DNA from 2 places in the Mesorhizobium sp. B3-1-7 genome. Region 2 is predicted to be linked to the other one. Evidence: predicted binding sites of a transcription regulator. Region 2 holds the regulator's gene; the other holds the start of a gene.
What was found. Region 2 encodes PhoB, which activates phosphate uptake and scavenging genes when phosphate is short. Its sites were predicted from a motif close to TGTCATNNANCTGTCAT; they were not measured.
Positions count from the first base shown of each region.

Region 1: phnF (phosphonate metabolism transcriptional regulator PhnF) is a predicted target of PhoB. The motif match lies at 1,987-2,003, and genes of this name have one in related genera.

Region 1 covers NZ_VFTL01000022.1:72,769-76,177, forward strand. Annotated here, with positions in the region: gene FJ417_RS19150 (zinc-binding alcohol dehydrogenase family protein) at 1-919, shown strand, start outside; gene phnF (phosphonate metabolism transcriptional regulator PhnF) at 1,215-1,949, opposite strand; gene phnG (phosphonate C-P lyase system protein PhnG) at 2,085-2,546, shown strand; gene phnH (phosphonate C-P lyase system protein PhnH) at 2,546-3,157, shown strand; gene FJ417_RS19170 (carbon-phosphorus lyase complex subunit PhnI) at 3,159-3,409, shown strand, end outside.
Region 2 covers NZ_VFTL01000021.1:32,539-35,947, reverse strand. Annotated here, with positions in the region: gene xylF (D-xylose ABC transporter substrate-binding protein) at 1-136, opposite strand, end outside; gene FJ417_RS18275 (ROK family protein) at 407-1,648, shown strand; gene phoB (phosphate regulon transcriptional regulator PhoB) at 1,966-2,655, opposite strand; gene phoU (phosphate signaling complex protein PhoU) at 2,672-3,379, opposite strand; gene pstB (phosphate ABC transporter ATP-binding protein PstB) at 3,400-3,409, opposite strand, start outside.

The sequences.
Region 1 (3,409 bases), on a different contig from region 2:
TGTCGGCATCTGCGGCACCGACTACCACATCTTCGAAGGCAAGCACCCGTTTCTGGCCTATCCGCGCATCATGGGCCATGAGGTCTCCGGCACCATCGTCGAAAAGGGCGAAGGCGTCGATCTCGCCGTCGGCGAGCCGGTCGTCATCAACCCCTATCTTTCATGCGGCAAATGCATCGCCTGCCGGCACGGCAAACCGAATTGCTGCGTGAAGATCGAAGTGCTCGGCGTCCACCGCGACGGCGCCATGTGCGACGAGATCCTGGTGCCGGTTGAGAACCTCTACCCGGCAAACGGCCTGTCGCTGGCCGACGCCGCGGCGGTGGAATTCCTGGCCATCGGCGCGCATGCGGTGCGCCGTTCGCTCGGGCCTCCCGGCGCGCGCACGCTGGTTATCGGCGCCGGGCCGATCGGCCTCGGCGCGGCGATCTTCGCGCGCATCGCCGGGCTGGATGTCAGCTTGCTCGACATGAGCGCCGAGCGCCTCGGCTTCGCCGAAAAGGAACTCGGCTTTACCCCGCTGGACGGCTCGAAGGCGACGGCTGCCGAACTGGTCCGGCAAGCAACCTCCGGCGAGGGTTTCGACCTCGTATTCGACGCGACGGGCAACACGCCGTCGGTGCAGTCCGCCTTCGCCCATGTCGCGCATGGCGGCACGCTGGTGCTGGTCAGCGTCGTCAAGGACGACATCGCCTTCTCCGATCCCGAATTCCACAAGCGCGAGATGACGCTGGTCGGCAGCCGCAATGCGCTGAAGGCCGACTTCGACCATGTTGCGGCCTCGATCCGCAACGGCGCCGTGCCGCTGAACAAGCTCGTCACCCATCGCACCACGCTTGCCAGGACGCCGCGCGATCTGGCGCGATGGACGCATGAGAAATCAGGGCTGATCAAGGCGGTCATCGAGGTCGGGTCATAAACGGCAGCCGGTGAACCTGACCCGAATTGACGCCGCCGCGTAGGTCGACCCCCGCTCCGTCGAGCTTCGCTCGACACCTCTCCCCCGATCGACGGGGGAAGAGGAAAGGTGCGAGCTTATGCCGGCTGGCTCCCTTCCTCTCCCTCCGGAGGGGGGAGAGGTGGCGCCGCGAAGCGGCGACGGAGTGGGGGAAGGCGCTCCTCAAACGCGAAGACTCTGACAATTAAGCGGCCGAGCTGGGCTGACATCAGCGTGAGGCAGATCAATCACGGGTCTGAGACAAGGCCAGCATCTCCTACGATGCCGAGAGCCTCAGCTCCACCCGCTCCGCCGGAAAGCGCGACTCCGCGAACTGGATCGGCTGGCCATCGAGCGTGACGTTCACCGCGACGGTGACCAGTACGATGGCGCCGGGCTGCAAATCGAGTGCTGCAAGGTCGTCGGCGTCGGCGTGCCGCGCTGACAGCACTGTCGAGTGCCGCAGATAATCGTTGATGCCGAAACGCTTCAGCGAGGCAGTGATCGACCCCGTTTCCGCCATAGAGGCCTCGATGCCAGCGAAGCGCTTGGCGTCGAACCAGGTCGTCGCGCGCGACACCGGATGACCGTCGGCCTCGCCGCGCGTCTCAAGGCGGATAACGGCAGCACCCTTGGCGAGACCTAGCGCCTCGGCGATGCGCCGGCTGGCCGGCTCCGTCGATGACGACAACAGCGCGATATGCCGCTCGCTCGTCTGCCCTTGCAGTCCGGTCGAGAAGCGCGTGCGCGCGCCGATCGGATAGGACAGCCGTTTGCGCGACAAGACGAAGGTGCCGCGTCCCTGCTCGGCCTTCAGCACGCCTTCCTGCACAAGTGCGGCAATGGCGCTGCGCACTGTGTGGCGGTTGACGCCGTAACGTTCCGCCAGCGCGACTTCGGGCGGCAGCGCCGCGTTCTCCGCGAAATCGCCATTGGCGATCGCCTGCAGGATCCGATCGGCGATCTGCCGCCACAGCGACACGCCATTACGCCTTTCGATACTAGCCGCCAGTCCAGTCACCCATCGCCCCCAAGCATTTTTCCCGGGTTGTCATCCACCCGTCATGGACTCTCGTTACGAGATGAGTATAATTTGTATAGTTGTCTATATCAATAGACAAATTTTATGCATGTAAGGATCGATGCCATGCGAGGACAGGAAGCGCGCGAGCAGGCCGGGCGGAAGGCCTTGATGGCGACGCTGGCGCATGCCGCGGCCGATGAGATCTCCCGTCTGTGGAATGAAGCGGGCCTGCCTTCCGAGGCAGAGCTTTTGCGCGGCCCGGAGACCGGATTGGTGACGGTGCGCGGGCGGATCGGCGGCGGCGGCGCGCCGTTCAATGTCGGCGAGGCGACGGTCACCCGCGCCACGGTGCGGCTGCCATCCGGCAAGGTTGGCCACTCCTATGCGCTCGGCCGCGACAAGGGCAAGGCAAAGCTCGCGGCGATCGCCGACGCGCTCTGGCAGGACCCGGCGCATCGCGAGGCGGTCGAGACGAAGCTGGTCGCGCCCTTGCGCGCGGCGCTCGATGCGGCGCGCGAGACGCGGCGCGTCGAGACGGCGGCAACGAAAGTGGATTTCTTCACCATGGTGCGCGGAGAGGACTGATGGACATCGCCACGCAATCGATCGACGGCGGCTTCACCGAGCCGGTTTTCGACGCGCAGACCGTCTTCCGCGCCATCATGGACGCGATGGCGCGCCCCGGCACCGTCCAGGACCTGCCGCAACTCGCCCGCCCGCCAGCGCCATTGTCGGCGACGGCAGGCGCGGTCGCGCTGGCGCTCTGCGACAACGACACGCCAGTCTGGCTCGATCCGCCGCTGCAGGCGCACGCCTCGGTCAAGGCCTGGCTCGGCTTCCACACCGGCGCGCCCTTGGCCAACACCCCGGCCGACGCGCATTTCGCCTTGATCGCCAATCCCAGGGAGATGGCGGCGCTCGACGGTTTTGCGCAGGGCACGCAAGAATATCCCGATCGCTCGACGACGCTGATCCTCATGGTCGACGACCTCGCTTCGGGCCCTTCGCTGCTGCTCGACGGTCCTGGGATCGAAAAGACGTCGATGATCGCGCCTCCGGGCATGCCGCGCCATTTCGTCGAGCAGTGGAAGCAGAACAACCAGCGTTTCCCGCGCGGCGTCGACATCATCCTGGCGGCGCCCGGCAGCCTCGCCTGCCTGCCGCGCACCAACCGCATCAAGTCGATGGAGGCATGACATGTATGTCGCGGTGAAAGGCGGCGAGGCCGCAATTGCCAACGCCCATCGGCTGCTGGCCGACCGCCGCCGCGGCGACCGCTCGGTGCCGGCGCTGCGCCTCGACCAGATCGTCGAGCAGCTGGCGCTCGGCGTCGACCGGGTGATGAGCGAAGGCTCGCTCTATGATCGCGAGCTGGCGGCTCTCGCCGTAGTCCAGGCGCGCGGCGATATGATCGAGGCGATCTTCCTGGTGCGCGCCTATCGCACCAC
Region 2 (3,409 bases):
CTTCGTCGGTCTTCCAGCGCTCTTCCTGGAAATTCGACCACGACACGCCGATCACCTTGTCCTTCGCCTCGGCGACCGACACCAGCGTCAGCGACACGGCAACGCCCGCCAGAATGGCGGCTGCGAATTTCTTCATGATATCCTCCCTGCGCCTGTGCGGCGCGACCCAGACTGGCCCGAAGGCCGGCATAGAGGCTTTTTTTCGAGCCTCAAAAAAATAGTGATCCAGCAAAACGACGCTGTCAACTGCGATTCTGATGGGTTTTGATGGGTCAGGGCATTTTTTTCGACATCCGCAATAAATAATGACACAGGCTGCGGCTTCTGCCACTATCCCTAGCATGTCACCGACAGGCCATGGCATCATCATCACAAGGCCGCGATGACTGGGAGGACGTGCGAGACGATGTCGGTCGGAATCCGTCACGACGATTTGCGCCGGCGCAACCGCGCCATGGTGATTTCGGCCGTGCGCCGCGCCGGCCAGCCCTCGCGCACGGAGATTGCTGCCACCACCGGGCTCAGCCACTCGACCATTTCGGCGATCTCCGCCGATCTGATCCAGGAAGGCATTCTCACCGAAAGCAAGGCCAGCGAGCCGACGGCGTTGAAACGCGGCCGGCCGCAGATCGGTCTGGCGCTGAACCCCGAAGCCGCCGCGGTGCTGACCGTGGTGCTGTCGCTGAACTTCCTGTCGGTCGCCGTGATCGATTATGCCGGCCAGGTGGTTGCCGAGGAGCAGCAGCGCCTCGACACGCTCGTCATGCCCCGCGACGAGCTGATCGGCGAATGCATGGCGATCGTGCGGCGCCGGCTGCGGGATCCCGACCTCGACGTGGGCAGCGTCGCCCGCATCGCCATGGGCATTCAGGGCATCACCGATTCCCATTCACGCGCCATGCTGTGGTCGCCGATCACGCCGCTGACCGACATCCCTTTCGCCGACCTCCTCGAAAGGGAATTCGGTATTCCCGCCACCATGGAGAACGACTGCAACATGATGGCGGTGGCGCTGCAATGGCGCGATCCCGAGCGCTATCGCGACGACTTCATCGCCATCCTGCTCTCGCACGGTATCGGCATGGGCCTGGTGCTGAAGGGCGCGCTGTTCAGCGGCACGCATTCCTCCGGCGGCGAGTTCGGCCATATGATCCATCGTCCGGGCGGCGCGCTTTGCCGCTGCGGCCGCCGCGGCTGCGTCGAGGCCTATGCCGGCAATTACGCGATCTGGCGCAGCGCCATGGGAATAAGCGAGGATGCCACGCCGACCGACGTCGGCGACGCCGATATGCGCGCGCTGGCCGCAAAAGCCCGGCAGGAGGACGGACCCGAGCGGGAGGCTTATCGCCGGGCCGGCGAAGCACTCGGTTTCGGCCTCGGCAGCCTGTTCGCCCTTATCGACCCGGCGCCTGTCGCCATGGTCGGCGTAAGCGCGGCCGCCTTCGACCTGATCGAGCCGGCGCTGCGAGAGGCGATCGCCCAGACCGCCGGCGGCCAGCACTCGGAATCGATCTCCTTCGACACCGAGCCGAACGAACTGCCGCTTATCCGCGAAGGCTGCGCCATGCGCGCGCTGACCTTCGTCGATCAGGAGATTTTCGCGCCGGGGGTGCAGGCCAGAGCGGGGGCCGGGAAGAACGTGGCCTAAGCGAACATGGCGCTGAAGCCGCGAATCGCACCAACGTTGGAGATTGGCCGAAGCCACCGCGACTTCGTCATTCCAGGGCGGAGCAGGGAGCGAAGCGACGCGCGCAGACCCTGGAATCCATGCCGTTACCTCGATCGTAGGGTGCAGCGGTGCAGAGTTCTGCGCCATAGCGGCGCGTGGAAGTCACGGCATGGATCCTCGGGTCTGCGCTGCGTCGCTACGCTCCTTGCTCCGCCCGTGGATGACGAAGCACAAACGTCTCGGCTACCCACCAACGTGGTTGTTGGAAGCGCCTGACCCGTCAGGGCCCTCGGGACCTAATCCTCCCTGATCGCGTACCCCGCCCCGCGGATGGTGCGGATGACGTCTGGCATCCGGCCGTTGTTGACCGCCTTGCGCAGGCGCCCGACATGGACGTCCACGGTGCGCTCGTCGATATAGATCGTCTCGCCCCAGACATTGTCGAGCAGCTGGCTGCGCGAGAACACGCGGCCGGGATGACGCATCATGAATTCGAGCAGGCGGAACTCGGTCGGGCCGAGCCTGATCTCGCTCTTCTTGCGGTAGACCCGGTGCGATTCGCGGTCGAGCACGATGTCGCCGACCTTGAGCACGCTGGACAGCACCTCCGGCTTGGCGCGGCGCAGCAGCGCCTTGACGCGCGCCATGAACTCCGGCGTCGAGAATGGCTTGACCAGATAGTCGTCGGCGCCGGTCGAGAGGCCGCGCACGCGGTCGCTTTCCTCGCCGCGCGCCGTCAGCATGATGATCGGCAGCCGCTCGGTCTCGGGCCGCATCCTGAGACGCCGGCAGAGCTCGATGCCGGAAACCGCCGGCACCATCCAGTCGAGCACGAGCAGGTCGGGAACGTTTTCCTGAAGGCGGATTTCGGCCTCGTCGCCGCGGGTCACCACTTCGACCTGGTAACCCTCGGATTCGAGATTGTAGCGGAGCAGCACCCCCAGCGGCTCCTCGTCCTCCACCACCATGATGCGTGGCGCGATCATTGGGGTAACCTTTTCGTCAGGCCGCCGGCGCCGACATTGCGGTCTCGTCCTGCTTCGGACGATTGGCGGGCAATTGCGTGCCGGTCAGCACATAATAGGCGTTCTCGGCGATGTTGGTCACATGGTCGCCGATGCGCTCGAGGTTCTTGGCGCAGAACAGAAGATGCGTGCAAGCGGTGATGTTGCGCGGGTCTTCCATCATGTAGGTCAACAGCTCGCGGAAGACGGACGTGTATTTGACGTCGATGCGCTCGTCGTCGTTGCGAAGCTTGGCCAGCACCGTGGCATCGCCCACCATATATTCCTGGATCACGGCCTGCACCTGGATCAGCACCAGCTGCGCCATCGAATCGATCGAATGCGTGAGGTCGCGCGGCGCGGCGCTGACGCCGACCGAGCCGACACGCTTGGCGATGTTCTTGGCGAGATCGCCGATGCGTTCGAGGTCGCCCGCCATGCGGATCGAGCCGACCACGTTGCGCAGGTCGTCCGCCATCGGCTGCCGCTTGGCGATCAGCGTGATGGCGCGGTCGTCGAGCTCGCGCTGACGAGCGTCCATGATGGCGTCGTCGGAGACGACGCGCTGCGCCAGCGCATTGTCGGTCTCGAGCAGCGCCCTCGTCGCACCGCCGACCATGGAGCTGGCGAGATCGCCCATGTCGTTGATGAGCCGGCTGATCTGCCTGAGATCCTCGTCGAAGGAGGCGACGGTATGTTCGGCCATGATGATGTCCTCGTATGAACTCAGCCGAAG